DNA from 4 places in the Kitasatospora sp. NPDC051170 genome. Region 4 is predicted to be linked to each of the others. Evidence: riboswitches for the same ligand, from Rfam matches in the RefSeq annotation. Region 4 holds a riboswitch; each other region holds the start of a gene.
The links. Region 4 has a riboswitch for cyclic di-AMP ahead of ACIBCA_RS23730 (NlpC/P60 family protein). Riboswitches for the same ligand answer to the same signal wherever they lie in the genome.
Positions count from the first base shown of each region.

Region 1: another riboswitch for cyclic di-AMP. It lies ahead of ACIBCA_RS07965 (family 16 glycosylhydrolase); the one in region 4 lies ahead of ACIBCA_RS23730 (NlpC/P60 family protein).
Region 2: another riboswitch for cyclic di-AMP. It lies ahead of ACIBCA_RS05265 (transglycosylase family protein); the one in region 4 lies ahead of ACIBCA_RS23730 (NlpC/P60 family protein).
Region 3: another riboswitch for cyclic di-AMP. It lies ahead of ACIBCA_RS14780 (M23 family metallopeptidase); the one in region 4 lies ahead of ACIBCA_RS23730 (NlpC/P60 family protein).

Region 1 is NZ_JBITFA010000003.1:202,146-209,601, forward strand. Features, by position in the region: gene aceB (malate synthase A) at 1-1,470, opposite strand, end outside; gene ACIBCA_RS07955 (IclR family transcriptional regulator) at 1,639-2,436, shown strand; gene ACIBCA_RS07960 (hypothetical protein) at 2,515-3,165, shown strand; gene ACIBCA_RS07965 (family 16 glycosylhydrolase) at 3,255-4,538, opposite strand; cyclic di-AMP (ydaO/yuaA leader) riboswitch at 4,540-4,706, opposite strand; gene ACIBCA_RS07970 (MoaF-related domain-containing protein) at 5,056-5,385, shown strand; gene ACIBCA_RS07975 (alpha/beta hydrolase) at 5,532-6,692, opposite strand; gene ACIBCA_RS07980 (ArsR/SmtB family transcription factor) at 6,819-7,456, opposite strand, start outside.
Region 2 is NZ_JBITFA010000002.1:374,219-381,674, reverse strand. Features, by position in the region: gene ACIBCA_RS05290 (NAD(P)/FAD-dependent oxidoreductase) at 1-227, opposite strand, end outside; gene ACIBCA_RS05285 (exopolyphosphatase) at 668-1,609, opposite strand; gene ACIBCA_RS05280 (DUF501 domain-containing protein) at 1,606-2,274, opposite strand; gene ACIBCA_RS05275 (septum formation initiator family protein) at 2,246-2,731, opposite strand; gene eno (phosphopyruvate hydratase) at 2,914-4,200, opposite strand; gene ACIBCA_RS05265 (transglycosylase family protein) at 4,476-5,231, opposite strand; cyclic di-AMP (ydaO/yuaA leader) riboswitch at 5,237-5,403, opposite strand; gene ACIBCA_RS05260 (cytochrome P450) at 5,651-6,928, opposite strand; gene ACIBCA_RS05255 (SDR family NAD(P)-dependent oxidoreductase) at 7,186-7,456, shown strand, end outside.
Region 3 is NZ_JBITFA010000005.1:392,220-399,675, forward strand. Features, by position in the region: gene ACIBCA_RS14760 (SpoIIE family protein phosphatase) at 1-1,076, opposite strand, end outside; gene ACIBCA_RS14765 (TetR/AcrR family transcriptional regulator) at 1,185-1,766, opposite strand; gene ACIBCA_RS14770 (alpha/beta fold hydrolase) at 1,855-2,679, opposite strand; gene ACIBCA_RS14775 (YiaA/YiaB family inner membrane protein) at 2,806-3,090, opposite strand; cyclic di-AMP (ydaO/yuaA leader) riboswitch at 3,288-3,446, shown strand; gene ACIBCA_RS14780 (M23 family metallopeptidase) at 3,459-4,301, shown strand; gene ACIBCA_RS14785 (hypothetical protein) at 4,397-5,305, opposite strand; gene ACIBCA_RS14790 (GNAT family N-acetyltransferase) at 5,344-5,889, shown strand; gene ACIBCA_RS14795 (sensor domain-containing protein) at 6,053-6,793, shown strand; gene ACIBCA_RS14800 (hypothetical protein) at 6,861-7,456, shown strand, end outside.
Region 4 is NZ_JBITFA010000011.1:241,518-248,973, forward strand. Features, by position in the region: gene ACIBCA_RS23710 (glycosyltransferase family 4 protein) at 1-459, opposite strand, end outside; gene ACIBCA_RS23715 (glycosyltransferase 87 family protein) at 682-2,058, shown strand; gene ACIBCA_RS23720 (hypothetical protein) at 2,059-3,108, opposite strand; gene ACIBCA_RS23725 (NlpC/P60 family protein) at 3,261-4,307, opposite strand; gene ACIBCA_RS23730 (NlpC/P60 family protein) at 4,535-5,641, opposite strand; cyclic di-AMP (ydaO/yuaA leader) riboswitch at 5,652-5,802, opposite strand; gene ACIBCA_RS23735 (NlpC/P60 family protein) at 6,151-7,188, opposite strand; gene ACIBCA_RS23740 (NYN domain-containing protein) at 7,397-7,456, opposite strand, start outside.

The DNA.
Region 1 (7,456 bases), on a different contig from region 4:
GGCCACGAGGCCCCGCACCAGCTCGGCGGTGGCCTTCTCGCCGGTGTCGGAGAGCACGACGCCGTTGTGGATCCACTGCCAGATCTGCGAGCGGGAGATCTCGGCGGTGGCCGCGTCCTCCATCATGTGGAAGATGCCCACGGCGCCGAGCCCGCGCAGCCACGCCTCGATGTAGCGGACGCCCACCTGGACGGCGTTGTGCAGCCCGGCACGGGTGCAGTGGCCTCCGGCGCCGGCGATGTCGAGGAGTTGCGCGGCGGTGACCGGCTCCGCAGGGCCGGGGTTCTCCTTCTGGTGCGGGCGCTCGCCGAGCACGGCGTCGAAGCAGGCGCGGGCGACGGGCACCAGGTCCGGGTGGGCGACCCAGGAGCCGTCGAAGCCGTTGCCGGCCTCGCGGTCCTTGTCCGCCCGGACCTTCTCCAGGGCGACCGCGTTGACCTCCGGGTCCCTGCGGCTGGGGATGAACGCGGCCATGCCGCCGATGGCGTGGGCGCCGCGCCGGTGGCAGGTCCGCACCAGCAGCCGGGTGTAGGCGGCCATGAACGGCGAGGCCATGGTGACGGTGTTGCGGTCGGGCAGGATGTAGTTCGGCCCGGCGTCGCGGAAGTTCTTGACGATCGAGAACAGGTAGTCCCAGCGGCCCGCGTTGAGGCCCGCGGCGTGCTCGCGCAGCTCGTAGAGGATCTCGTCCATCTCGAAGGCGGCGGTGATGGTCTCGATCAGCACGGTGGCGCGGATCGTGCCGGGCGGGATGCCGAGTCGGGCCTGGGCGTGGGTGAACACGTCGTTCCAGAGCCGGGCCTCGAGGTGGCTCTCGGTCTTCGGCAGGTAGAAGTAGGGGCCGGAGTTCGGGTCCTCGGCGCCCCTGGCGAGCAGCCGGGCGGCGTTGTGGAAGAAGTAGAGGCCGAAGTCGACGAACGCGCCGGCGACCGGGGTGCCGTCGACCAGCAGGTGGTTCTCGTCGAGGTGCCAGCCGCGCGGGCGCACGACGACGGTGGCGAGTTCGGCGGCGGGCCTCAGGGTGTAGGACTTGCCGGCGTAGGTGGTGAAGTCGATGCGGCCCTCGAAGGCGTCGGTCAGGTTGATCTGACCGCCGATCACGTTCTCCCAGGTCGGGGAGGTGGCGTCCTCGAAGTCGGCGAGCCAGATCCGCGCACCGGAGTTGAGGGCGTTGATGACCATCTTGCGGTCGGTGGGCCCGGTGATCTCGACCCGGCGGTCCTGGAGGGCGCGGGGCGCCTCGGCGACCTTCCAGTCCCCGGCGCGGATGCCGGCGGTCTCGGGGAGGAAGTCCAGGGTACCGGTGGCGGCGATCTCCGCGCGCCTGGCCCGGCGCCGGGCGAGCAGTTCCTGCCGTCGCCCCTCGAAGGCGCGATGGAGTCCGGCGACGAAGTCGAGCGCCTCCGGGGTGAGCACCTCCTGCGCCCGGGGGATGTTCGGACCGGCGACAGTGACGGGATCTGCAGCCATGAGCAGGACACTCCTAGAGACGGTTGAGCCTGACTTCCGCGGTCGGAACCCACCTGTCGGCGAGTCCGATTCTGTAAGGTGGACACTAGTTTCCGCGATACAGAATTTCAACGGGTTGTTGAAAGATCGCCGGGACTCTACTCCGCCCCGACAGCGAAGGGAACTCCGGTGGCCCGTACCCCCGAATCAGCATCGACGACCGGCGCCGACCGCGCGAGTGGCGGCGTGCAGTCCGTCGAACGCGCCTTCCAGCTCCTGGAGGCACTGGCCGACTCCGGCGGCGTGGCCACGCTCAGCGAGCTCTCCGGCAGCTCGGGCCTGCCCATGCCCACCATCCACCGGCTGGTCCGCACCCTCGTCCAGCAGGGCTACGTCCGCCAGGACACCGCCCGCCGCTACACCCTCGGCCCCCGGCTGATCCGCCTCGGCGAGACCGCCGGACGCCTGCTCGGCAGCTGGGCCCGCCCGTACCTCGCCGAGCTCATGGAGGCCACCGGCGAGACCGCCAACCTGGCGGTGCTGGAGGGCGGCGAGGTGGTGTACGTCGGGCAGGTGCAGTCGCGGCGCTCGATGCGGATGTTCACCGAGGTCGGGCGCCGGGTGCAGCCGCACTGCACCGGCGTCGGCAAGGCGCTGCTCGCCCAGCTCCCCGAGGACGAGGCACGCGCCGTCCTCGGCCCCAACCCCCTGCCCGCGCACACCCGGTTCACCGTCACCGACCCGCAGGAGCTGATGCGCCAGCTCGCCGAGGCCCGCGAGCGCGGCTACGTGGTCGACGACCAGGAGCAGGAGATCGGCGTACGCTGCATCGCCCTCGCCGTCCCGGGCGCGCCGACGCCCACCGCGCTGTCCGTCTCCGGCCCCGAGGCCCGCGTCCGGGCGCTGGAGGAACAGACCGGAGCGGCCGCGCTGGTGCCGGTGATGCAAGGGATCGCCGCACGGCTCGGGCAGGTCCTCGCGCCCTGACGCTCCGGCGCGACCACAAACCGCCCGCTCCCCCGTCCCCGCTCCCCCGCTCCCCCTTTCGGGCGGACGACGGGCGGGTTGCACCCGGGCCGCGGCGGCGGCTGCGCCACCCTGGTGCGGACGCCGCCCGCGACGGTGCGGGCGGGCGCGGCACGAGAGCAGGGTGAGCCGGACATGGTGGTGCGCGGACGAGCACAGGGAGGCGTCGTCGTCGGCAGGACCGTCGCGGCGGCGGTCTGCGCGGCCGCCCTCCTGACCCCGGGGTCGTCCCTGGCACCGCCCGCGCCCGTCCTGGTCGCACAGGCCTCCCCCGCGCCCTCCCCCGCGGCCTCCGACTCGAAGCTGGAGGTCGTCCGGATCGACCCGGACCCGGCCCCGCCCGGCGGCACCACCACCGTGCACGCCTTCGTCGCCAACCGCGGCCCGGAGACGACGGCCTCCCCCTTCACCGTCCTGGTCGCACTGCCGCAGGGCGTCTCCCCGCAGGGCCCGTACTTCCCCGCCGACTGCGAGGTGCTGCGCCGCGGCCGCCTGGTGCGCTGCGTCTTCGGCCCCGGGCTGCCGCCACTGCGCACCGCGACGGCGCTGGTGCCGGTGCGCCTGGACCCGGAGCTGCGCCCGGGCCGGCTCGGCGGCGGCTGGGTCGCGGTGCGCAGCGCGGACGACCCGGAGGACGCGGGCACCCGGCAGCCGTACGACCTCACGGTCGCCGAACCGGCTGCCGGGTGACGTCCTCCGGGCCGTCCGTACTGACAGTCCGTCCCAACAGTCCGTACTACCTGTCCGTCCTGACAGTCCGTACGTCCCGTCCGCGCTTCCTAGCGGTAGACGCGGACGTAGTCCGCGGCCATGGTGATCGGGGTGTTGCCCTGCGGGGAGGGGTGGTACTTCCCGGCGGACACCGACAGGTTGAGGATCAGGTACGCGGACCAGTTGGCGCCGACGCCCTTGCCGTCGGAGTGGACCTTGACGCCGTTGACGTACCAGTCCACCGAGTTGGCGCCGTAGTAGGTGCCGATGGTGACCCACTGATCCTTGGCGACGGTCTTGGGGTTGGTCCAGTACTCGGGGTTGCTGGGGTTGACGTGGTTGGTCAGCTCGAGCAGGTTCGGGTTGTCGGGGTGGTACTCGAAGGAGTCGATCTCCCCGTGCGCGCCGCTGTCGCCGTTCCAGGTCCACAGCGCCGGCCAGGCGCCGGTGCCCGCCGGGAGCTTGACGCGGGTCTCGGCGTAGTCGCCGGCCTTCACCTTGAAGCCCTGGCTGGAGTACTCGGTGGTGAGCAGGCCCGCGTCCCACGCCTGCTTGCCGTTCTCCAGGGTGTGACTGCCGGGCGCGGCGGTGAAGGTGGCGACGCCGCCGGAGACGGAGACCTTGCTCTGGTCGATCCAGTCGAGCTTGTTGTCGTCCGGGTTGTGGGTCTTGTAGTGGTACGAGCTGCTCTGGTCGCCGGTCCAGCGGGAGCCGTACGCGATCGGGCCGTTGAACTCCTCGTAGAAGGCCATCGACTTGCCGGCGATCGGCGCGGCCTGCGGGTTCGGGGCCGGGGTGGGCGTCGGAGTCGGAGTCGGAGTCGGCGTGGGCGTGGGCGTGGGCTTTGGGGTCGGGGTCGGGGTCGGGCTCGGGGTGGGCGTCGCGGTGGTGGAGACCACGAGCTTCTGCGAGGCCAGGTTGTGCCAGGCGCCGGCCTGGTCCTGCCAGAAGCCGAACTGGGTGTACGTGCCGGCGGGCAGGGTGCGGGCGGCGCTGGTGAAGCTCAGGCCGCTGGGGCAGATCCGCACGTTGGAGGCGTTGCCGGGGAAGTCCAGGTTGGTGCCGGCGGCGTCGCGCACGCCCACGCCCACGGTCTTCGCGGTGAAGCAGGCCGAGGAGTGGAGGGTGAGCGAGGCCGTGGTGGCCTTGTTCGCGACCATGGTGGCCGGGGCCAGGCGGTCCTGGGTGACGGTCGGGGCGGTCGCGGCCTGGGCGCCGGTGGCGGCCGGGAGGCCGAGGAGGCCGGCGCCTCCGATGGCGAGCGCGCCGGTGGCGGCGAGGGCGGCGTTGCGGCCGCGGTGGGAGGGGCGGGCGTGGCGCGCGACGCGGCGGGCCCGGGCAGGCTTGAGCATGGTGTGTCCTCTGCGACGCCTGCGAGGTGAGCTGTCGGGTTCGGGCCGAGGAAGCCCGGCCGCCTGTGGGAGGCGGCTTCACCCCAAGCCGCGGCCGCTGCGCGGGAGCGCAGGGCCGGGCACTGACCTTGGTTCCCCCGCTCCCGTCCACTGTGGTGCTCGACTGCCCGCCGGCGGGTGGACGGGACTCGGCGTCCCGGCGGCGGGGTCCGCGGGGGCGGACGACGGTTGCAGGCTAGGCAACTCGTCCGTGGGCGGACAACTCTCCGGGGCCCGTTGTCGCGCACCTCACAGTGGTGTCGATCAACCACGCTGCGTGGCGGGCGAGTTGATCACGCCGGGGTGGCGCGTACGGGCCCGGCCGACTCCATACCGGAGAATGGCGCCGCCCGTGTGGGCCCAGTCGGATAAATTGGAGGCCTGTCCTCCTACGCACTGCACAAGAGCGCGTGGGAACACCGGGACCACCAGCCCGACGCCTTGCCCGCCCACCTCCCGACCGAGGAGCCGCCCCACCATGACCACGTCCCTGCCCGGCTTCGCCGGCCGCACCTACGTCTTCCGGGTCGACAACGGCGCGGCGTTCCGCAACACCTACTCGGCCGACGGCACACGGCTGCGCTGGGAGGGCCTCGGTGAGTCGGCGGGCCAGTGGGAGGACGTGGGCCTGCATGTGGCCGAGGTCGCGCCGGAGATCTACTTCGTGAGCTGGACGGAGCGCAGCGGCATCACCGTCAGCCACGTGATGGACCTGGCCAGGCTCACCGTCCGGGCGTTCTGGACCTTCGAGGGCGAGGGCGGCCGCGTCGGCCAGCTGCACACCGGGACCCTGGAGCGGGTGGGCTGAGCACCCGCCTGAGCGCCTTCCTGGGCGCCTTCCCGAGTGCCTTCCCGAGCGCCCGCCTGAGCGCTTTCCCGAGCGCCTTCCCGTACGAACGGAACGGCGGCGGGGCCCGGAACCGGCGTACGGTCCCGGGCCCCGCCGCTGCCCTGTCAGGCGGTGGCGGACGCGGCCGGCCGGTCCGGGACCTTGAGGTGCTGGGAGAGCCACTCCAGCGAGGAGGGCAGCAGCGCGCTCCAGGTCTCGAAGTTGTGGCCGCCGTTCTCGAGCATGCTGTACGAGACCTTCATCGGGCTCTGCACCGCGTCGACGAACGCCTCGGTCTCCTGCCGGTAGTTCCCGTCGCCCTTCTTGGTGCCCGCCAGCAGCACGGACACCTTCGGCTGCGGCAGGTTCCTGAGCCGCCACAGCAGGTTCGCCTCGTGGCGGCGCTGCTCGCTGCCGCCGAAGAGGTCGCCGGTGGTCGGGTCGTCGGTCGGGGCGTCGTAGTACGCGGAGAGGGCGACGGCCGTCGGGAAGACGTCCGGGTGGCGCATGGCCAGCTTGAGGGCGCAGTAGCCACCGGTGGAGTTGCCCATGAACGCCCACGCCTGCGGATCGGTGGAGACCCGGTAGCTGGCCTGGATCGCGGAGGGCACGTCCTTGGCGAAGTACGTGTCGGACTGCGCCCCGTTCGGGACGTCCTCGCACTCGGTGTCCTGCGGCAGGGCCGGCGAGGGGCGCACCAGGACCATGACGGTCGGCTGCATCCTCCCCTCCTGGAGGAGCTTGAGCGCCGCGCCCGGGTAGTTGAAGCGGGTGATCAGGTTCTCGGCGATTCCCGGGAAGCCGGTGCTGACGATCACGGCCGGGAACTGCTTGTCGGCGTACGCGGGCTGGAAGTACTGCGGCGGCAGGTAGACGTAGCCCTCGGTGGAGAGGCGGCTGATCCTCCCGTCGATGCGGACCTTGCGGATCTCGCCGGACTGGGCGGGCTCGCGGCCCATCGCGCCGCCGCCCTTGACCGAGGCGGTGCCGATCGTGTCCACCACGAGGCGGCCGGAGGCGTCGGCCTTGTTGTGGATGACCACCGGGCCGGTCTCACCGGTGCCCAGCAGGTCGTCCCAACTGCTGTAGAACGCGAAGTAGTTGTTGGCCACCAGGCCGAGCGCCGCGAGCACGGTGAGCTGGGTGCCGAGCAGCGCGCCGATCCGGCCGAGCACCGCCTGCCAGCTCTTCCCCGCCAGTCTGGGCCACAGCCAGACCGTGCCGATCATCATCACGACGGCGATCAAAACGGTCAGTGCCAGCACCTTGTGGCTCGTCAGACCCATGTCCCACTTGCTCCCACGCCTCGTACCTCCGCGCCCCCGGGGCGGAGGACATCCGGGGAGGTCACCCCGGTTCCCCCGCCGGGGCGTGAGGTCCAACCCTAGCGTCACCTGGGAGAAAGCTGGATGTCAGGTCGAGGGGTGCTCCCGGTCGGGAACGGCGGCGGATCCGGGGGCGGCGACAGCTCCGGAAACGGCGGATCCGGGGACGGCGGATCCGGGAACGGCGGCTCCGGGGACGGCGGCGGATCCGGGGGTGCGCACCAGCCTCTGGTACAGCACCGTACGCGAGCGGCGGGTGCGCTGCACCAGCCCGGCACGGTGGAGGATCTGCAGGTGGTACGAGACGGTGGCGGGGCTCAGGCACAGGCGGGTGGCCAGCTCCGCCGTCGAGTGCGGCTGGGAGAGTTCGGCGAGCAGCTTCACCCTGGTCGCGCCGAGGAGTTCGTCGCGGCCGGTGCGCGGCAGGCAGTCGGTCGGCGCGGCCGGGTAGACGATCAGCGGCCCGCGGCGCGCGGGCGTGCCCGGGGGTTCGCCGCCGCAGAAGATCGCCCTTCCCGCGAAGACGCTGGGGACGAGCACCGCCGAGTCGGCCTCGAGGTCGATGCGGTGGGAGTCGGGGACGAGCGGGGTCAGGATGAGGACGCCGTCGCGCTCCCGGAGGTTGGGGGCGAGGCTGTCGAGGGTGTCCGAGATCCCCCGGGTGACGATCGCGGAGGCGCGGATGGCGACCTCGCCCTCCAGGCGGGCGCGGATGCCCGGCCAGT
Region 2 (7,456 bases), on a different contig from region 4:
TCCGCCTGCTTGAGGACGCCGCGCAGCGGGGCGACGAGGTTGCGAGGCGCGACGCTGCCGCCGGCCGCCTCGGGAAGGAAGGGCAGGTACGTCATGTACGACCGCGGGTCGACGACCGTGACGGTCGCTTCGCCGTAGCGCATCTTCTTGAGGATGCGCATCGCGGCATACAGGCCGACGTAACCACCGCCGACAATGAGGATGCGAGGACGCTCCGTGGTGCTCATATCGGAAAGTATCCAGCACCGTCCGGAGCAGCCTTCGTGAGCCCGGTCACAAGTTGCTGGACACCCTGTGATACACTGCGCGGCCGCAAAACCGGGCCCGGCGCGAGGGTCCACCACCCCGCGCAGGCGCGTGAGAACACGCGCCGGAGCACCACCCCGTTGAGCAGCAACGATCCGCACCGGGCCTGCGTTCCCGCGCGCGATTTCGATTTTCAAACCTCAGTCGAGCGCTGGCCTGCGAACCAGTGGGCTTCACCGTCATCGGACCTTCGGTCCCACAATTCGGACGTCTCGGGCGACGGAGTGCGACGAATGACTGGATCGCCATGTGAAGAAATTCACGAACTTTCCCGCACGGGCCCGCGCGCGCCCCGGCCCCGGCCCCCTCACGGGGGTACCGGGGCCGGTCTACAGGCGTCCTGCTGGGCGGTGCCGGCCGGTCAGCCGGCCATGCTCCAGGCGATGCCGTCCAGGATGTCGTGCTCGCTGACGACCACCTCGGCCGCGCCCGTCCGCTCCATGATCTCCAGCAGCTCCAGCGCCCCGGCGGCGATCACGTCCACCCGGCCCGGGTGCATCGACGGGATGGCCGCGCGCTCGGCGTGGGTGGCGGCCAGCAGCTCGCGGGCGATCTCCGCGACGCGCTCGCGGCCGATCCGGGAGTGGTGGATGCGCTCCGAGTCGTAGGCCGGCAGGTCCTGGGCGATCGCGGAGACCGTGGTGACCGTCCCCGCCAGGCCCACCAGGGTGGCGGCGCCGGTCAGCGGGACGACCTCCTCGGCCTTGTCCAGCTCGGCCCGCACGTGCGCCCTGGCGGCCGCGATCTGCTCCTCGGAGGGCAGTTCGGCGCCCTCGAAGTGCCGCTCGGTCAGCCGGACGCAGCCGATGTCCACCGAGCGCGCCGCCTGCACGTCCGCCCCGCCGAGGACGAACTCGGTGGAGCCGCCGCCGAGGTCGAAGACCAGGTAGGGGGCCGGGAACCGACCGCCGGTCAGCTCCTTGGTGGCGCCGACGAAGGACAGGTGCGCCTCCTCCTCGCCGCTCACCACCTCGGGCTCGACGCCCAGGATCTCCCGCACGCCCTTGACGTACTCGTCGCTGTTCTCGGCGTCCCGCGAGGCGCTGGTGGCGACGAAGCGGGTGCGCTCCGGGCCGACGCCGAAGCCCCGGATGATCTCCAGGTACTCGCGGCAGGCCGCGAAGGTGCGCTCCAGCGCGTCCGGGTGCAGCCGGCCGGTGCGGTCCACGCCCTGGCCCAGCCGGTTGATGATCATCCGGCGGTCCAGGTCGGTGATCCCGCCCGTCTCCGCGTCGAGGTCGGCGACCAGCAGGCGGATGGAGTTGGTGCCGCAGTCGATCGCGGCCACGCGGGTCGTGCTCACTCGGACTCCTGCTCCTGCGAGGCTTCCTCGGCGGCCTTCTTCGCGGCCCGCTCGGCGGTCTTCTGCTGCTTGGCCGCGATGACGGCCTCGTGGTCCTGCGCCTTGGCGCGGTTGCGCAGGACGCGCCCGCCGGCGGCCTCGACCTCGGCCGGGGAGACGCAGGGGCCCTTGGCCCACCAGTCCTCCAGCATGCCGATCGCCTCGTCGCCGAGCGGGTTGACGCCCTCTCCGGCCGCCAGCGAGTGGCCGACCAGCACGTGCAGGCACTTCACCCGGTCCGGCATGCCGCCGGCGCTCGGGAAGCCCTCCAGCACCTCGATCGCGTCGCGCCGGGCGATGTAGTCCTCGTGCGCCTTCTGGTAGGCGGCGGCCAGCTCCGGGTCCTCGGCGAGGCGCGCGGTCTGGTCCTTCATCACGCCCTCGGCCTCCAGGGTGCCGATCAGCGAGGCGGCCTTGGGGCAGGTCAGGTAGTACAGCGTGGGGAACGGCGTGCCGTCCGGCAGGCGCGGGGCCGTCTCGACGACGTCCGGGTTGCCGCAGGGGCAGCGGTGCGCCACACCGCGCAGGCCGCGCGGCACCCGGCCGAGCTGGGCGGCGATGGCCGCGACGTCGGCGTCGGAGACGGCGGGGTGGTTCTCAGTGGTCATGGGGGGAGGTGTCTCCAGCGGATGGCGGTGGGGTCGGACGGGGGGCGGCAGGAGCGGCGGGGGCGGCAGCGGCGGTGTCGGCCGCGTCCACCGAGTCCCAGATGCCGGCGTACCAGGGCTTGGCCGCCTTCACCGGGCCGGCCGCCGTGCCCCCCGAGGGCGAGGCGGGCGCGGAGGCCCGGGCGGCGTCACGGCCGGCCGGGTCCACGGCGATGTACGGGGTCTCCCCCGGCACCGCGTAGTGCAGTCGGGCGCGGGCCTGCGCCTTCACGTACTCCGGGTCCTGCCAGCGGGCCTTGTCCCGGCGCAGCTGCTCGACCTGCTGGCGGGCGTGGTCGGCCTTCGCCCGCTGGGCGGAGATCTCGGCCCGCTGGGAGATGAACTGCCGTGTCGGGTACGCGAGGATCGCCACCAGTGAGCAGAGCACCAGGACGAGGACGGTCGCCCGGCTCGTGAACCGAGGACGGGCCGCCAAGCCCGGAATCCTCCAGCCTGCCATCTGCGGTGTCCCCTCCTGGTCGCGACGGTGCCCCGCCGACCACCCTACGGGGTGAACGGCGGGGCACCGGTCAGGCGTGCGGCTCAGCGCTCCGAGCGGCTGTGCTCACTGGTCCGCGGAGCGGCTGTGCGCACTACTCCGCAGAGCGGCTGTGCTCACTACTCCGCAGAGCGGAACCGCGGGAACGCGCCGCGGCCGGCGTACTCGGCGGCGTCGTCGAGGATCTCCTCGATGCGCAGCAGCTGGTTGTACTTGGCCACGCGCTCGGAGCGGGCCGGGGCGCCGGTCTTGATCTGGCCGCAGTTGGTGGCGACGGCGAGGTCGGCGATGGTGACGTCCTCGGTCTCGCCGGAGCGGTGCGACATCATGCAGCGGTAGCCGTTGCGCTGGGCCAGCTCGACGGCGTCCAGGGTCTCGGTCAGCGAGCCGATCTGGTTGACCTTGACCAGCAGGGCGTTGGCGGTGCCGGTCTCGATGCCGCGGGCCAGGCGCTGCGGGTTGGTGACGAACAGGTCGTCGCCGACCAGCTGGACCTTGTCGCCCAGCTTGACGGTCATGGCCTTCCAGCCGTCCCAATCCGACTCGTCCAGCGGGTCCTCGATGGAGACCAGCGGGTAGGCGTCGACCAGCTCGGCGTAGTACTCGATGAGCTCGGCCGAGGTGAGGGCCTTGCCCTCGAACTGGTAGGCGCCGTCCTCGAAGAACTCGGAGGCGGCGACGTCCAGGGCCAGGGCCACGTCGCGGCCGGGCTCGTAGCCGGCCTTCTGGATGGCCTCGACGATGAGGTCCAGGGCCTCGCGGTTGCTGTCCAGGTCGGGGGCGAAGCCGCCCTCGTCGCCGAGGCCCGTGGACAGGCCGCGCTCCTTCAGGACGCCCTTGAGGGTGTGGTAGACCTCGACGCCCCAGCGGACGGCCTCGGAGAAGGACTCCGCGCCGATCGGGGCGATCATGAACTCCTGGATGTCGACGTTGGAGTCCGCGTGCGAGCCGCCGTTGAGGATGTTCATCATCGGGACGGGCAGGACGTGCGCGTTCGGACCGCCCAGGTAGCGGAACAGCGGCAGGTCGCTGGCCTCGGAGGCGGCGTGGGCGACGGCCAGGGAGACGCCGAGGATGGCGTTGGCGCCGAGCGAGGACTTGTCCGGGGTGGCGTCCAGGTCGAGCATGGCCTGGTCGATCAGGCGCTGCTCGGTGGCGTCGTAGCCGACCAGCTCCGGGCCGATCTGCTCGATGACGGCCAGGACGGCCTTCTCCACGCCCTTGCCGAAGTAGCGGTTCTTGTCACCGTCGCGCAGCTCGAGCGCCTCGAAGGCGCCGGTGGAGGCACCGGACGGAACGGCGGCACGGCCGGTGCTGCCGTCGTCGAGGCCGACCTCGACCTCGACCGTGGGGTTGCCGCGGCTGTCGAGGATCTCACGGGCTACGACGACATCGATGGACGGCACGAGGCATCTCCTTGCGGAAGCAGGTCCCGCCGACAGGGGTGGTGATCAGCGGCGGGGCGATTGCGGAGTCGTTACGACCAGAGCCTAACCGCCCGGACCTCCGGGGCCACGTCGGCCTCGGTCCCGTCTCAGCGTGTGGCCCGGCTACCCACCGGTAGTTCACCTTCCCGCCCCGGAACGTCCGCACGGGCCGGGGCGAATGCGGACGAAGGGGACCGGCCCCGCGGCCGGCCCCCTCGTCAGGCCCTCGTCGGGCCCTCGTCGGGCCTTACGGCTCAGCCGAGGTGCAGCACCTGGCCCGGGAGGATGAGGTCCGGGTCGCCGCCGACGGTGGAGCGGTTGTGGTCGTACAGCGAGTGCCAGCCGCCGGAGACGCCCTGGGCCGAGGCGATGGTCGACAGGGTGTCGCCGGAGCGCACGGTGTAGTCCCCGGCCTTCGGCGCGGCACTCTGCGGCGCGGCGCTCTGCGGGGCGGCGTGCTTCGGCGCGTACGGCTGCGCCGGCTGCTCGGGCGTCTCGGCCTTGGGCGCGGCGTGCTTGGGCGCGTACTGCTGCACCGGCTTCTGCGCGGGCTTCTCGGCCTTCGGGGCCTGCTTCTTGGGCGCCGCCTGGGCCTTGGTGTCCGAGGAGGTGTCGACGGAGGCCGCCGGGCCGCCCTTGGACAGGCCGGCCTTCTGGGAGCAGACGGGCCAGGCGCCCGGGCCCTGGGAGGCCAGCACCTTCTCGGCGATGGCGATCTGCTGGCCCTTGCTGGCCTGGTTGGCCTGCGCGGCGAAGGCGGTGCCGCCGTACGCCTTCCAGGTGCTGGGGGTGAACTGCAGGCCCCCGTAGAAGCCGTTGCCGGTGTTGATGCTCCAGTTGCCGCCGCTCTCGCACTGGGCGACGGCGTCCCAGGTGGAGGCGGGGGCCGCGGAGGCGCCGGTGGCGGTGAGGAGCGGCAGTGCGAGTCCGACGCCGGCCACGCCGGCGACGGCGATGACCTTCTCGGTCTGGGTGCGACGACGGTGACGGCCAGATCCAACGAGCAGCATGAAGAGGTCCCTCTCCGCACGCCTGCGAGGTGAGCTGTCGGGTTCGGACCGGGAGGTGGCCCGGCCGCCGTGACGCGGAATCGGCTCCGCGCGGGCGGCTTCACCCCAAGCCGTGGGGACGGCAACAAACCTGGGTCCCCCGCCCCTGCCCAGGGTCTGGTCGGTTTCCCGTGGCGCGACGGGCAGGACTCGGCGTTCCGCGCACGGGGTCCGCAGCTGCGAACTCCACGGAGACTAGACAGATCATCAGCTCGATCACAAGCTCATCTCGCCGACATCACACAGAAATTACGGCGCGTGGTCGCTCGCCTACGCACGGCGCCGGTTTGTCCGGTTTGATGCGTGTTCACACCCCAATTGGCAGGCTATCGGCGACGGCGCGTCAGCGTGTCGGGGTGTCACGTGGACGTCATGTGGATTCACCGGTCGGCCGGAAGTGCGTGCGGAGAGTGCATTTCCGGACTGAACTCGACCGGAAGTTCCCGCAGTCCACGCATGATCAGACCGCCGCGCCAGCGCAGGTTCTCCGGCTCCTCCGCCAGCCGCAGATCGGGCAGCCGCGCGAGCAGCGTGGCCAGCGCGGCGCGGCCCTCCAGCCGGGCCAGCGGGGCGCCGATGCAGTAGTGGATTCCGTGCCCGAAACCCAGGTGGGGGTTGTCCGTCCGGGCCAGGTCGAGGGTGTTCTCGTCCGAGAACCGGGCCGGGTCGCGGTCCGCCGCCGCCAGCACCACCAGCACCGGATCGCCCACCGGGATGTCCGCCCCGCCGATCGACAGCGGCTTCGTCGCGAACCGCCAGGTCGCCAGCTCCACCGGCCCGTCGTAGCGCAGGAGTTCCTCGATGCCCGTCTCCAGCAGCCCGCTCTCGCCGCGGGCCACCGACTCCTGGAGCAGCCGGCGCTGCTCCGGGTTGCGCAGCAGCGCGTAGGTGCCGTTGCCGATCAGGTTGACGGTCGTCTCGAAGCCCGCGAACAGGAGGATGAAGGCCATCGCGGCGGCCTCGTTCTCCGTCAGGTGCTCACCGTGGTCACTGGCGCGGATCAGGCCGGAGATGAGGTCGTCCCCGAGGTCGGCGCGCTTGCGGTGGATCAGCTCCAGCAGGTAGGCCCGCATCCGCTTCACGGCCCGTCCCACGCCGCCGCGTCGGCCGCCTCCGTGCCGGATCATCATGCCCGCCCAGTCGCGGAAGTCGTCCTGGTCCTCGGACGGGACGCCCAGCAGGTCGCAGATCGCGTAGATGGGGAGGGGGAAGGCGAACTCGTGGATGAGGTCGGCCGATCCGCGCTGCGCGAAGCCGTCGATCAGCCGGTCGGTGAGCTGCTGCACCCTCGGCTCGAACTCGGCCACCCGGCGCGGGGTGAACGCCTTCGACACCAGGCGGCGCAGCCGGGTGTGGTCCGGCGGGTCGATGTTCAGCAGGTGCGTCATCAGGTCCGCCTGCCGCTCCCCCGGGATGCCCACCCGGCCGGTGCGGTGCGCCTGTTCGCTGTGGTGCGCCGGGTTCTTCGACAGCCGTCCGTCCGCGAGCGCCTGGCGGGCGTCCGCGTACCTGGTCACCAGCCACGCCTCGACGCCGCTCGGCAGGGTGGTGCGGTGCACCGGGGAGTGCTCGCGCAGCCAGGCGTAGGCCGGGTACGGGTCGGCGGCGAACTCCCAGGTGAAGAGCTGCGGGGCGGTGGCGTCGGGCTGAGCTGGCATGGGTCGACGGTATCCGGTGGACGCGGCGCGCCCGGCCCGTCGACGGCGTGCGAACGGTCCGCGAACGACTCCTTGCCCGCGTGTCGACGCTTCGTGCCCGGTCCGTGAACGGTTCTTGGACAGCTCTTGGCCCGGCGCCCGGCGTGAGCCTGGTCACCTGCGGGGTAATTCCTGTTGCGGAGGGTCAGGACGAGCCTACGATCCTCCGCAGTACGCGTGGGCGCCGGTGCGGTGTCGCCCACAGGGAGGAGCAGGCCATGCGGGTCGCCGGGGCAGTCGTCGTCATCGCGGTACTGGACGGCGGGTCGGGGGCCGACCTCGCCCGCCGGTTCACCGCCGCCGGCGCCGCCGGGATGCTCATCGCCGACCAGCACGTCGGCGTCGCGGAGGACCTCGCCTCCGAACTCGACCGCCCGGGCTGCCCCGTCGTCGGCGTCCACGGGGACGTGCGCCGCCCCAGCGACGTGGCCGCCGTCGTCGACACCGCCGAGAAGCACCTCGGCCCGATCGACCTCTTCTGCGTCGCCG
Region 3 (7,456 bases), on a different contig from region 4:
ACGTCGGTGACGGCGGTGGTCACCTCCCGTACGGTCACCGCCCGGGACAGCGCCCGGGTGAGGGAGAGCAGCAGCGCCGTCCGCGCGCCGGCCGGCCCCGCCGCCGCGGCCTCCGGGCGCCGCACCTCGGAGAGCAGCCCGGCGATGCGCACCGGGCGGCCGTGGACGTCCAGCATCACCTCGCCGGACTCCTCGACGGGCGTCGCCCGGCCGCCCCGGCGCAGCATCCGGTAGCCGATCCGGTAGCGCCCGCCGGCCGCCAGCGCCTCGGCCAGCGCGGCCTGCACGTCGGGCAGGTCCTCGGGGTGGACGACCCGCTCCAGCTCCGGCGCCTCGCCGTCCGGGGCGACGGGCCGCCCGGCCAGGCGGAACGCCGCCTCGTCCCAGTAGCTCTCACCGGTGACGAGGTCGCGCTCGAAGGCGCCGTGCCCGGAGGCCCGGACGGCGAGCGACACCAGCGGATGCGCGGCGGCCGCGCCGTCGGGGGCCGGGAGCTTCAGGGTGCGCACGTCCGCGTGGTCCAGCAGATGGGCGAGGCGGTGGGCGCAGGCGTCGCCGATGGTCTCCAGCACGTCCAGGTCGCGGCGCGGCACCGTCCCCCGGTGGGCCAGCGCCAGGGCCAGCACCCCGACCGGCTGCTCGTCCACCACCATCGGAAGGGTCACCACGGCGACCATGCCGGTGCCCATCCCGGTGTTCCTGTTCGGGTAGTCGACGCTGGTGTGCTCGGGGCTCATCAGGTACGGGCGGCGCAGCCGCAGCGCCATCGCCGCCGGCAGGTCCCCGGCCGGGTCGACCACGCCGTAGCGCTCGTGCGCCCAGTCGGGCAGCCCGTGCGAGGCCGTCAGCCGCAGCATCCCGCCCGCGTCCACCAGGTAGAGGGCCGAGCCCTCCCCGGTGATCCACCCGGGCCCCTCGTCCAGGACCGTCCCCAGCAGCTCGGCCGCACTGCCGCACCCGAGCAGCAGCCGCACGCACCGCATCGCGCTGCGCGGGGTCGTCCGGATCGTCTCGTCGGTGGCGGGCTCGGCGGCGGGTTCGGTGGCGGGCTCGGCGGCGGGTTCGGCGGGGCGCACTGATTCTTCATACCCCATTTCGCCCACGCCCGACTCCCGCCCCACCGGCCCCGCGCGTCCCGGCCCGCCGACGGTTCGGCGGGGGCTCGGCGGGGGCTCAGCGGGGGTTCAGCGCGGCGCGGGCGCTCCGGGCCAGCCGCGCAGAGCGGTGGTGAGGGTGGTGATCAGGCGGTCGTGCGTGGTCGTCAGGTCCTCGGCCAGCTGGAAGGCGCCGGAGGTGGTCAGGGCGGCGAAGCCGTGCGCCATCGACCGCACCGTCCGGGCCGCGTGGATCGCCTCGGAGCCGTCGAGCCCGTACTCGCGCAGCACGGCGATGATCACCCCGACGAGCCGGCCCGCCGCCCGGGTGAGGTCCTCGTCGGGCTGGGGCGCCTGCGGGAGCGCGTGGTAGCGGTGCGGGTACGCGGTGGCGTACGCCTGGTACGCCCGCAGCACGGCCGCGACGGCGTCGTCCCCGCTGCGCCCGACGGCCGCCTCCGCGAGCCGGTCGGCGAGCTCCCCGGTGACGCGGACGGCGACCAGCCGCCGCAGTTCGGTCAGGCCGCCGCTGACGTGCTTGTACAGCGAGGGCGTCGCCACACCGGCCCGGGCGGCGACGGCGGCGAGGGTCAGCCCCTCCGCTCCCTGCTCGTCGATGAGGCCGAGGGCGTGGTCGACGACCTGCTCGGGGTTCAGTCCTACGCGGGGCATGGGGGTGTCTCTCTCCGTACGAAGGGGCGGGCGCGTGATCGGGCGCGTGATCGGGGTCGGGAGCGGGACCGGGTGCGGGCTCGCGGTGTCAGCCGCGCTCGGCGAGGAAGGGCAGCAAGGCCTCGGCGACGGCCTGCGGGTTGTCGGCCATCGGGTAGTGGCCCGACCCCTCGATCATCACCTTCTCCGCCCGCAGCGCCGCCGCCTGCCGCCCGGCGACGGCCGCCGGGTCGGGGAAGTCGGGGTCCTTGCTGCCCATCAGCACGATCGCCGGGCACCGCACCCCGGCCGCCCAGCCCACCGGCGCGGAGTCCCCGCCGACGTGCCCGCGGGTGGCGACCTTGCGGCCGGGGGTGCGCAGGGCGGCGACCAGCCCGTCCACGTACGCCTCGAAGTCGGCGGGCTTGGCGCCCGGGTAGGCCATCTTGCGGAGGTAGAAGCCCCAGGCGGCGGGCCAGTGGACGAGCATCGTGCCCATCACCTTCATGACGGCCTTCATCAGCCCGCTGGGCGGGTTCTCGACGAAGGCGTCGATCAGCGCGATCCCGGCGACCCGCCCGGGCGCGTCGAGGGCGGCGCGCACCACGGTGGCGCCCGTGTAGGACTGCCCGACCAGGACGGCCCGCTCGATGCCGAGGTGGTCGAGGAGGGCGAGGGCGTCCCCGGCGACCGCGGCGGGGGAGTAGTCGTCCCAGGCGATGCCGGACTCGCCGAAGCCGCGCAGGTCCATGGTGATCACCCGTCGGCCGGCGGCGGTGAGCAGCGGCCTGAGGTGGCGGTACGCGGTGCGGCTGTCGAGCATCCCGGGGAGCAGGAGGACGGGGAGGCCCTCGCCCTGCCGGGTGTCGTCGAAGGCGATCCGGCCGCCGGGGAGGTCGAGGTACTGGGTGGCGGGGGCGGTGGTGCCGTTCATGGGTTCTCTCCTCGGTCCGGTGCGGGGTGCTGCGCGGTGCTGCCGATAGCCATAAAGCTAAGGCTAATAGCCTTAGCTGTCAAGCTATCGGCGCCACGGATCGAGGATTCCCAGGTCGGGGCCCTGTCAGGCCCCCTGGAACGGATCGTGCTCCGCCAGCAGCTTCTCCAGCCGGGCCTGGTCCACCCGGGCGACGGTGTCGCCGGCCTCCTGTCGGTCCCGGATCACCTTCGCCAGCGTGAAGGCGGAGGTGACGGTGTAGAGCAGGCCCACGCCGAGGAAGGCGCGGACCCACCCCCCGACCGGCAGATAGGCGATCCCCGCGGCGAGGGCCGTGGCGGAGACGCCGAAGGACAGGACGGCCTGGACGTAGTACGCGGCCGTGGTGCGTGACTGCATCGGTGCGCTCATGGCGCCCAGCATGCGTGCGCTCCGGCCCTTGGCACATGAGTAGCGGTACTCAGTCGGGGCCGTGCAACGGGGGATCGTTCGTTGACGTCCCCTCACCCGCTTCCCGGTCGTCCCGGACGAACGGCTTGGAATCAGAGCCTCCTCGGATTAACGTTTGATAACGCAGCGCGGTCTTCAACGCCGTACCCAGACGGCACCGTGCGCCGTCGCCTAATCCCACCGGCCGGCCTTCGGGCAGGTCAGGGAGCCGGGGAACCACGTTCCTTGGGGTGAATCGGCGGGGCTCCGGCCCGGCCGTAGGAGACCTTCCTGCTCCGAACCCGTCAGCTAACCCGGTAGGCGCGAGGGAAGGAAAGGAGCGCGCCCCCGTGGCGTCGACGCACACCCCGGCACACCCGGCCGGCCCCGCAGCCGGTACCCAGCTGCTCGAACATCCCGGCCACGACGGCTTCGAGCCGGACGGCCCCCTCGCGGCCGAGACCGAGACCAACCGCCACCGGATGCCGCGTCAGACCCGCGGCGCCTCCCCGCTGCTCGGCGTCACCGCCGTCGCCGCCACCCTGGGTGCCACCGGCTTCGCCTCCGCGACCCCGGCCGCCGCCCCCGCCGTCGAGGCCCCCGACGAGACCCCCGTCGCCCTCGCCGCCGACCCCGGCCTCGCCCTCGCCGCGCGCATCCAGCAGCAGGCCGACAGCCAGCGCACCGCCGCCGAGGAGGGCGCCCGCCTCCAGGCCGCGAAGGAGGCGGAGGCCAAGGCCGCCGCCAAGGAGGCCGAGGCGAAGAAGGCCGCAGCCGAGGCCGAGGCCAAGAAGGCCGCCGCCCTCACCCTGCCGGTCTCCGACTACCGCCTCTCCGCCCACTACGGCCAGAGCGCCCGCTACTGGGCCCACCTGCACACGGGCCTGGATTTCGCCGCCGACACCGGCACCCCGGTCATGGCCATCGGCCAGGGCACCATCACCTCGGCCGGCTGGTCCGGCTCGTACGGCTACCGGATCGTCGAGACCCTGCCCGACGGCACCGAGATCTGGTACTGCCACCTCTCCTCGATCATCAAGGGCTCCGGCAGCGTCACCGGCGGCCAGCAGATCGGCAAGGTCGGCGCCACCGGCAACGTCACCGGCCCGCACCTGCACCTGGAGGTCCGCCCCGGCGGCGGCGCCCCGGTCGACCCGGAGACCTGGCTCGAGCAGCGGGGCCTCACCCCCTGACGGATCGCGGAAGGGCCCCGGCGCTCGCCGGGGCCCTTCTCGCACCGCTTCCGTCGTGGGACTACTCCAGTAGTGGCACTACTCGCGTAGTGCCACTACTCCTGTAGTTCCGCTTGGTCCGCCTGTTCCCCGGGTTCCGCAGGCACCTGCGCCAGGTACGCGTCGATCTCCTCCGGACCGGGCTCCGGCGCCAGCTCAGGGAACTCCTCGACCAGCAGCCGCGCCAGCCCCGGCACCGTCCACTCCCCGAACAGCTCCAGCGCCGCCCGGGCCGCCGCGTCCTCCAGCCCCTCGAAGTCCCCGGCCAGCTCCTCCGGCATCGGCCGGCCCAGCGCCGTCAGCTCGGCCAGGTTGCGGTAGCTGCGCCGCATCAGCCCGTGCTCCAGCAGCCGGCGTGCGCCGTCGGTGGCCATGCCCACGGACAGCGCCCGGGCCGGGCCCCAGCCCCGCTCGTCCGGCTCGTCCAGCCACCCGGCCTCGGCCAGCGCCTCGAACGCGGCGTGGCGCTCCTCCTCGCCCAGCTCGGCGAAGGCGCCCAGCCAGTCGCGCACGGCGGCCTCGTCGGACACGTCCACCCCGTGCGCGTGCAGCAGCAGGGCGTACAGCCGGGGCCAGGTCACCAGGTCGGCGCGGCGCAGCAGCCCCGCGGCGACCTCCCCCTGCCACTCGGCCTCGGCGTGCAGCCGCTCCTGGCGCTTGGCGTTGAGCCGCTTGGTCGCCCGCTGGTGGTCGACCAGCAGCCGTACGGCGTCGCCGTACGCCAGGGGGTCCGCCTCCGGCGCGGGTTGGACGTACAGGTGCAGCCGCTCGTACAGCAGGTGCTCCACCGCGTTCGAGGTCAGCTCGGGCCAGCCGTCGTGCATCCTGCCCTCGCCCAGCTCCAGCAGCGCCAGCACCGTCCGCAGCGGCTCCTCGGCCACCGGTGGGCGGTCCTGCCCGGCCGCCCAGGCGAGCAGGTCGGCGGCCCTGGTGCGCGGGGCGAGCCGCAGGTCTTCGTCGTTCATGCTCCGACGGTATCCGCGCGCGAGTAGGGTCGGCAGCCATGGTCCCCGTCCAGCTCACCGGCTCCCGCCTCGCCGTCCGCGAACACCACCACACCCCGGAGGAGGTGGAGGCGCTGTACGCGCTGTTCGGCGACCCGGAGGTCACCCGCCACCTGCCCTTCGGACCGCGGACGCCGGAGGACTGCGCCGACCAGCTGGAGCTGTACGTGGAGGAGGCCCTGACCGAGCCCCGGCGCGTCTACCGCCTCGCCGCCGCCCTGCGCGAGGACCCCGGGGCCGCACCGATCGGGCAGGGCTCGCTCTTCCTCGGCCGCCACCGCAGCGCCCACCTCGGCTACGCGCTGCGCCGCGACGCCTGGGGCCTGGGCTACGGCGGTGAGCTCGCCCGGCTGCTCTGCGGCCTCGCCTTCGGCCCGCTGGGCGTGCACCGGCTGGTCGCGGTGGTCGAGGTGGGCAACCCGGCCTCCTCGCGGGTGCTCACCCGGCTCGGGTTCCAGCTGGAGGGGCGGCTGCGGCACGACGTGTGCAAGGACGGGGTCTGGTCGGACGCGTTCCAGTACTCGCTGCTCGCCGACGAGTGGTAGGACGAGTGGTAGGGCGAGCGGCAGGACGAGCGGCAGCCGGCCCAGGGGGGTTAACCCCACCCCCGATCCGCCGGGCCTCCCGATGTTCCCCGGTGCCCCCGTTCGGCCAGACTGGTGGTCGTCAAGGAGTACGAACCACCGCGAAGGGCCGGGGGAACGGAACATGAGCAGCAGCCACGTCACGCAGGACGCCGAGTGGGACTTCGGCGGCTACGGCGACGACGCCGGCCCGCGCCCCGCCCGGGCCCGCCGCACCGAGGAGCCGCCGCCGTTCTGGCGGGCGCCGTTCTCCGCGCACTACTTCCGCGAGGTCGGCTACGCGCTCACCGGCCTGCCGGTGGCGATCGTGGGCTTCGCCGTCTCGATCACGCTGTTCTGCCTCGGCCTCGGCACGGCCGTCACCTGCCTCGGCCTGCCCGTCCTGGCCTCCCTGACCGTCGCGGCCCGGGGCCTCGGCCGGATGGAGCGGGCCCGGGTGCGCTCGATGCTCGGCGTGGACGTGCCCGGTCCGGCGCCGGTGCGCCCGACCCGGCCGGGCTTCTGGGGTTCCGTCACCGCGCGGCTGGCGGACGCGGCGGGCTGGAAGGCCGTGCTGCACCAGGTGGTGATGTTCCCCTGGGCGATCTTCCGCTTCGTGATCACCGTGGTGTTCCTGCTGCTCGGCTGGGCGATGACGCTCTACCCCGTCTACCACTGGGTCTTCCCGACCTACGTCGACTGGCCCGGGTACCGGGTCTACGACTTCACCGTCGACGGCGGGCACTACGAGTACTACGTCCAGTCGCCGGCGCAGATCGCGGCCGTCTCCGTGCTCGGCCTGCTGCTCGTGTTCCTCACGGCGCAGCTGGTGCGCGGCCTGACCAACGTGGACCGGGCCGCCGCCGAGGGCCTGCTCGGGCGCTGAACCGGCCCGGGGTCCTCCTGAGCTCTCCCGGGGTGCGGGCGGGGGCGGTGCGTGGTCCGATGGCCGCGTGGCCGCCCCCACTCGCACCCCGGACGTCCTGGTGACCTCCCGGCCCCTGGACGAGTACTGCGCCCTGTTCGACCTCACCCGGGCCGGCCTCGCCGCTCTCCCCGGCCCGCTGCTCGACTGCCCCGGCGGCGCCGCCGGACTGGCCGCCGAGGCCCGCGAACTCGGCTGCCGGGTGGTCGCCGCCGACCCGGCGTACGCCCTGCCGCCGCCCGTGGTCGCCGCCCACGCGCTGGCCGCCCGCTCCTCGATGGCCGCCGCCATGGCCGAGCGCCCGCACCTCTACCCGCCCCCGGGCCGCCCCGGGAGCTACCTGCGCAGCTGGGACCGCGCCCGCCGGCTGTTCACCGCCGACTCGGCCGACCACCCCCAGCGCTACGTGGCCGCCCTGCTGCCCCGGCTGCCCTTCGCGGACGGCACCTTCGCGCTCACCCTCAGCGGGTACCTGCTCTTCGCCTATCCCGAACTGTTCGGCCCCGAGCGGCAGTTGGCCGCCCTCGTCGAACTGGTCCGGGTGACCTCCCCGGAGGGCGAGGTGCGCGTCCAGCCGCTGCACGACGGGTACGGCCGCCGCTGCGGCCACCTCGACGGGCTGCG
Region 4 (7,456 bases):
GATCCGCGAGCGGGTGTACTCCCCCAGGTACGTCAGCACGTCGGTGCCCGCGCCGATCCGGCGCAGCAGCTGCCGGGAGCCGGGCAGCTGCGCCCAGGCGGCCTCGTGCCCGTGGGTCATGCCGAGCAGCCGCCCGGCCCCGGCGCGGCGCAGCGTGGGCGCCATCAGGCCCAGCGGGGCGGCGGCGCCGAACCAGACCGAGTCACACTTCTCGGCGCGCAGGATCTCGGCGGCCCGCCGGGTGACCCGCGGTGTGGGAACCATCACCTTCGTACGGTCCCGGATCACCGGGAACGGCTGCTCCGCGTCGAAGGCCCGGACCTCACTGCCGTCACGCCAGGTGGAGGCGTAGACCACGATGCTCCCGGCGGGCTGACGCACCGCCATGTTGTGTACGAACGCCTGGATGCCTCCCGGGCGCGGCGGGAAGTCGTTGGTGACGATCAAGGTTCTGTGCATCGGGCCACGGCTCGCTCGGTCGGGGGGTGCTCGGCGCACCGCTGGGTGATCCGTACGATAGGTCAACACCATGGCCCGCCGGGAACGGAACCGCACACGGCAACCGTTTGACCCCCGGGTCAGTCCTAGTACCTAGGCCGTCCTCGAGCTTTCGGGGCGCGGCCCGGGCGTCCGTCCTTACGACGCCTCCGGTGGGGACGTCGAGACGAACGAGGGAGCGCAGTGGAATTGGCCCCGGCCACCGAGCCCGGTTCTTCGCGCGGCCGACTCGGCCGCCCGCTCGGGGCCCTGGCGGCGCTCGGCGCGACCTGGGTCGCGGGCCGGACGCTGCTGGTCCTGCTGATGACCGGCGTGCTCAAGGCGCCCGGCGGGGACGTCACCGCCGACGTCTGGATGATCTACCACGCCTGGTACGGCGTGCTGCACACCGGCACCTTCCCCTTCGACGACGTCACCTGGCAGTACCCGCCGGGCGCCGCCCTGATCATCCTGCTGCCGGGCCTGCTGCCCTGGTCGTACCTGGTCTCCTTCTGGGTGATCGCCGGCATCGCCGACGCCGTCGCGCTCACCGTGCTGGTGCGCACGGGCCTGCGCAAGGGGCGCGCGCTGACCGGCGCCTGGCTCTGGGTGGTGGCCGTGCCGCTGCTCGGCCCGATGATCTACAACCGCTTCGACATCATCGTCACGGCCCTCGCGGTGGCCGGCCTGCTGGCGCTGGTCCGGCGCCCGTCGGTCGGCGGGCTGCTGCTGGGCCTGGGCGGCATCGTCAAGATCTGGCCGCTGCTGGGCCTGATCGGCACCCCGTCCGGCCGGCGCACCCGCCGGGCCTGGACCCTGGCGGCGGCCACCGCCGTCTCGGTGGGCTTCCTGCTCGCGGCCGGCATGAACGGCGCCTTCGGCTTCCTGGCCTTCCAGGGGGCCCGCGGCATCGAGGTGGAGTCGGTCGGCGCGCTGCCGCTGCACTACGCCCGGCTGGCCGGCGCCTGGGATGGCAAGGTCACCATGAACTACGGCTCCCCCGAGATGCTCGGGCCGTGGGTGCCGGTGATCAGCAAGGTGATGATGGCCTGCACGGTGCTGGGCTTCGCCTGGCTGCTGTTCTGGCGCTACACCGCCAAGCGCCGCAACGCGGCCACCATGTACGACGCGGCGCTGTGCGCGCTGCTGATCTTCATCGTGACCAGCCGGGTGATCAGCCCGCAGTACCTGGTCTGGCTGGTCGGCGTCGCGGCGGTCTGCCTGACGGTGCGCGGCACCAGCCAGCGGCCGGTGGCCCTGCTGATCCTGCTGGCCTGCCCGCTGACGGTGCTGGAGTTCCCGACGCTGTTCACCCAGGTCCTGGGCAGCGACGCACTGGCGATCACCGTGCTGAGCCTGCGCAACCTGCTGCTGGTGGCCGCCACCGTGCTCTCCTGCCTCCGCCTCTGGCGCTCCACCCGCGCCGCGGCCCCGCTGCCGGCCACGGTGGTGCTGGAGCAGGCCGAGCCGGTCCCGGCCGCCCCTGCCGGCCATGCCTGGCCGGTGCGTCCGGGCATCGCGTACGAGCAGGACCTGCTGGACGGCATCGAGCAGCCGGGCGCCCCCGCCAACCGGAGCTGATCAGGGCGCGGCCAGCGCCGCCACCTCGTCCCGCCAGAGCCGGGTGAACTCGGCCAGCCCGAGGCCCAGTTCGGCCCTGAGCAGCCGGTCGATGCGGTGGTCGCGATCCTCGCCCCGCCCGTCCTCGGCGCCGACCGCGCGGTAGAAGGAGACCAGCTTCGCGGGGCCGTGACGGCGGGCGATCAGGGCACAGGCGAGCCAGGACTGCTCGTACGCCTGGGAGATGCCCTCGGCCCCGGCGGCGAAGGCCCGGTCGGCGGGCAGTGCGGCGGGCAGGCGGCCGGCGGCGACGTCCCTGGTCAGCTCGGGGGCGATCTGCTGCGGGGTGCGGCCGGAGTCCCGGTAGGCCGTCCAGTCGGCGGCGCCCTCGGAGAGCCACAGCGGGGTCCAGGCGCGGGTGTCGGCCCTGGTCGCGACGTGGGTGGTCTCGTGGGTGATCACGACCTGCCGGCCGAAGTCGCTGAGCCTCCCGTAGGTGTCGGGGTTGACGACGACCCGGTCCGCCGGGGCGTGCCAGGGGGCGCCGGGGGCGGCGACGGTGACGGCCGCCATGCCCGCCCAGCTCGCCGGGTCGGACTCCATCAGCTGGGCGAACTGGTCCTGGGTGGCGGGCAGTTCGAAAAGCACCCGGCCCGGCCAGGCCGTGCCCCAGACCTCCCCGACGGACGCGACGGCGCGGTCCCCGAACGCGGTCACGGCCGCCATGACCTCCACGAGGCCGGGCACGGCGTCGAGGGCGAGGATCCGGCAGTGCGCGCCGGAGGCGGTCCGTACGGTGCCCAGGTCCCACAGGGGCGGGGGGCCGCCCGCCCTCTCCTCGCGTTCGACGCTCCAGCCGTCCCCGGCCCGGGCCACCTCGAGCCGGCGCGGGTACACCACCGGCTGCTCGTCGTACCCGTCGATCCGCACGGCCAGGTCGGCCGAGACGCTGAACCGCTGGGCGCGGTCCGCCTGAGCCCCGTCCGTCGCCGAGAGCACGATCCCGCGGTACTCCGCCGTCGCCCCGGGCACCGGCAGCGCCGACGCCCGGCCCCTCAGCAGCAGCTCCACGTCGGCCCGCCGGTCGTCCTCGGGAGGGGCGGGCGCCGCCGGGGAGGCGGGCGGCAGGGAGAGCTGGGCCAGCCCCGCGGCGGCGAGGAGCAGGGCCCCGCGCCGGGTGAGGGTGCCGCCGGCTATGGCGGACGGGTCGGAGGGCGGCGCGCTCAGAGCCGTACCACCCCGGAGACGGGCATCGCGTTGACGCTCTCGTACCGCACCCGGGCCCCGGGGTACGGCGCGTGCACGATCACCCCGCCGCCGGCGTACATGCCGACGTGGTGCATGTCCCGATAGAAGATCACCAGGTCTCCCGGCCGCGCTTCGGAGAGACTGATCCGCTGCCCGGCGTACGCCTGGGCCTGCGAGGTCCTCGGCAGGGTCACTCCGGCCTGCCGCCAGCTGTAGTACATCAGACCGGAGCAGTCGAACGCACGGGGCCCTGTGGAGCCGTAGACGTACGGGGAGCCGATCATCCGCACCGCGGCGGCCAGCGCGGCCGCCCCGCGCTCGGAGGCGGCCGGGGCGTCGCCCAGGTCGAGCCGGTCGGTGCCCCGGGTGGCGCGCTGCTCGGCGTCCCTGGCGTCCTGGGCGGTCATCCTGGCGCGCTCGGAGGCGCTCAGGCCGTTGAGCAGCTTCTGCGCCTTGGCCAGGCGCTGCTGGATGTCCTGCTTGCTGTCGGCCAGGGCGCGGCGGGTCTGCTCCAGCGCGTCGAGCTTGCCCGCCGCCTCGGCGCGGCGCTGGTCGAGCCGGCGCTGACGGGTGACCACCTCGTGCAGCGTCTCCTGCTGGCGGGTGGCGGCCTGGTCGAGCGTGCGGGCCCGGGCGAGGTAGCCCTCCGGGTCGCTGGAGAGCATCAGCTGGGCAGTCCTGGCCATCCCGCCGCCGCGGTACTCGGCGCCGGCCACGGCGGCGAGGTCCCCGCGCAGGTCGTTGAGCTGGTCCTGCGCGGTGGCGATCTCGCCCTGGAGGACGGTGGTCTCGCCCTGGAGCCGCTTCTGGGACTCCTGGGCGGCGTTGTACTTCTCCGAAGCCTGCTCGGCCTCGTCGTACAGCTGCTCCACCTGCGTCTTGACGTCCTTGCGGCTGGGCGCGTCCGGGCCACCGGGCGCGGCCTGGGCGCTGCCGCCGGTGGGGACGCCGATGGCGGTGGTGGCGGCCGCGGTCAGCACCAGCGCACGGGCGAGCAGTCGGGAACGGCGGTGCACGGGCATGGCGGCTGCGACTCCGATCCTGCGGCGCGGGCTCTCGCCGCCGCACCGGAACGGGCGGTCCTGGAGCGGGAGTCCGGTGGCAGACGTTAGCGAGTCCGGGCAATCGAGTCCAAACCCCCGCCGACCCGAATATTCGCCCCCTAATCGGACATCAGGACGACTGCCCGGCAAAGCCGCAGGCCCGGCCTCCCGCGAGGGGAGGCCGGGCCTGGAGGAGCCGGACGGGATCAGACCCGCACGACGGACACGAGCGGCATGTTGGAGACCGCCTCGTAGCGCACCGAGGCGCCCGGCTTGGGCGCGTGCAGCACCATGCCGTTGCCGGCGTAGATGCCGACGTGGTGGGCGTCGGTGTAGAAGATCAGGAGGTCGCCGGGCTGCGCCCCGGAGAGGTCGCCGCCGATCCGGGTGCCGGCGTGGGCCTGCTCCTGCGAGGTGCGCGGCAGCGAGACGTTGGCCTGGTTGAACGCCCAGACCATCAGGCCCGAGCAGTCGAAGGTGTCCGGGCCGCTGGCGCCGTAGACGTACGGGCTGCCGATCTTGGAGGCCGCGTACTGCAGGGCCGCGGCGCCGCGCGAGCTGCCGGGGGCGATCACGGGGGCCGCGGCGGCCGGGGCCGCCGGGTCCGTACGGGCGCTGTCGCGCGAGGCGCGCGAGGGCGCCGGCTGCGCGGCGTCGGCCTTGGCCTTGGCGTCGGCGGCGGCCTTCGCCTCGGCGGCGGCCATCTGCTGGCGCTCCTGCTCCGTCAGCGTGGCGAGGAGGTCCTGAGCCGCCTTCAGCTTGCCCTGGAGCGTTTCCTTGTCGGCCTTGAGCTGCTTGGTGGTGTTCTCCAGCTCGGTGAGCTTGCCCTGGGCCTCGCCCCGGTCCTGGTCGAGCTTGCGCTGCTCGGCCTGGAGCTCCTTGAGCTGGTTCTTCTGCGAGCCGCCGACCTGGTTCAGGGTGCCGGCCTGGTTCAGGAAGGTGTCCGGGCTGGAGTTGAACATCAGCTGGACGGTCGGGGATATGCCCCCGTTGCGGTACTGCTCGCCGGCGACCTCGGCGAGGCCGCTCTGGAGGTCGGTGACCTGGGACTGCTGCCGGGCGATCTTGTCCTGGAGGCCGGTGACCTGCTTCTGCAGCGTCTGCTGCTTCTCCTGCGAGGCGTTGAGCTTCTCGCTCGCCTGCTCGGCCTGCTCGTGGAGCTGGTCGACCTGCTCCTTGACCTGGTCCTTGCTCGGCGCCGGGTCGGCGTGGGCGCCGGACTGCGCGGAGAGGGCCACGGCCGCGGCGGCGACACCGGTCATGATCGAGACGCGGGCCCGACCGGCGGGCTTGGGACGACGATGGGACGCCACGAAGGCGGGCTCCTTCTTCACGTCCGCCTACCGGGTGAGCTGACGGGTTCGGGCCGGAAGCTGCCCTACGACGCCTCACGGCCGTTCCATTGGCCGACCTGGCGCCGATTCACCCCGGAGGAACGTGGTTCCCCGGCTCCGTTCCACAGCGCCCCCGACTACTGGGCTCCCCTGTCGGACAGTCGTGGTGACCTGCCCCGCTGCTTCGCGAACTCGGCGGGAACCACCGCCGCCACCCAGGCTGGGCGATCGACAGTGCGGTGGTCCGGGGCACGACCCTAGTAACTGAACCGTGATCGGTTCAAATCCTTGTCAGAAAAAAGACGGAAGATTACCCAAGTTCCTTTGTGAAAATGACCGATCGTGATCACGCCCACACGCATAGCTGATCTGATTTCATGAATCAGCCATCGGACGGTCGAAAACGAACACCACCCCCCGGAGCCGGGAGGTGGTGGACGTCACGGGATGGCGGGGCGTCAGAGCGCGCCAGAGCGCGCCAGACCGCGTCAGACCCGGCGGATGGTGTTGATCGACATCGCGTCGGCCTTCATCACCTTCACCACGTCACCGGTGTGCGGCGCGTGGACGACCATGCCGTTGCCGATGTACATCCCGACGTGGTGCCGGTCGGGGCCGTAGATCACCAGGTCGCCCGGCTGGGCCTGGTCCAGCGAGGGCACCCGGGTGCCGACGTTGCCCTGCTCCTGCGAGGTGCGCGGCAGCGAGATGCCGGCCTGGCCGTACGCCCAGACCATCAGGCCCGAGCAGTCGAAGTTCTTCGGGCCGGTCGCGCCCCACACGTACGGCGAGCCCTGCTTGCTCATCGCCATGTTGACCGCGACGCCCGCGTAGCCGCTCGCCTGCGGCAGCGGGCCGAGGTCCGCGCGGTCCGAGCCGCGCGAGGCGCGGTCGGCGGCGGCCTGCTGGGCCTTCAGCGCGGCGCGGTCGGAGGCGCTGAGGGAGTTCAGCAGGTCCTGCGCGGCCTTGAGCTTGGTGTTGACGTCCGCCTTGGCCTGGTTGAGGTCCTTGGTGGTGGTGTCCAGCGAGGTCAGCACGGCGGCCGCCTCGGACTTCTCCTGGTCCAGCTTGCGCTGCTGCTCCAGCAGCCCCTTGAGCGCCTCGCTCTGGCTGGCGCTGGCCTGCTGGACGCTGGACGCCTTCTGCAGGTACCCGGACGGGTCGGAGGAGAGCATCAGCTGGACGGACGGGTCGATGCCGCCGGTGCGGTACTGCTCGCCCGCCACGCCGGCCAGGCCGGTCTGCAGCTGCGTCATCTGCTCCTGGCTACGGGCCACCTGGTCCTGAAGCGTCGCGGCCTGCTTGCGCAGCTGGTCGGCCCGCTCCTTGGCGCCGTTGTACTTCTCGGCCGCCTGCTCCTGCTCCTCCTGGAGCTTGTCGATCTGCGTCTTGACGTCTTCCTTGTTCGGCTGGGGCGCGGCGTGCGCGGCCACCTGGGCCGAGAGGGCGACCGCGGTCGCAGCGGCAGCAGTGAACACGGAGACCCGCGCGCGACTCGGCTGCTTGGGACGGCGGTGGGAGGCCAAGAGACCTGCTCCTTCTTCCATCGAACTCACCACTCACCTGAACGAGTGAGAATCCGGAAAATAGGTTTGACGCCAGACCCTAGTAGACGATCGAAGCGTTCCGCCACTCCCCCGAAGGCGTGAACTCCGCTTCTCTCCCTGACTTCACCAGATCCGCACACCCGCGACCACCCGCGGCTGACCAGCGGTCATTGCGCCCGGCGGCCGGTCAGGGCCGCGCCAGCCGGTTCAGCAGCAGCACCGAGGCCACCGGGCGCGCGCCCGCCTT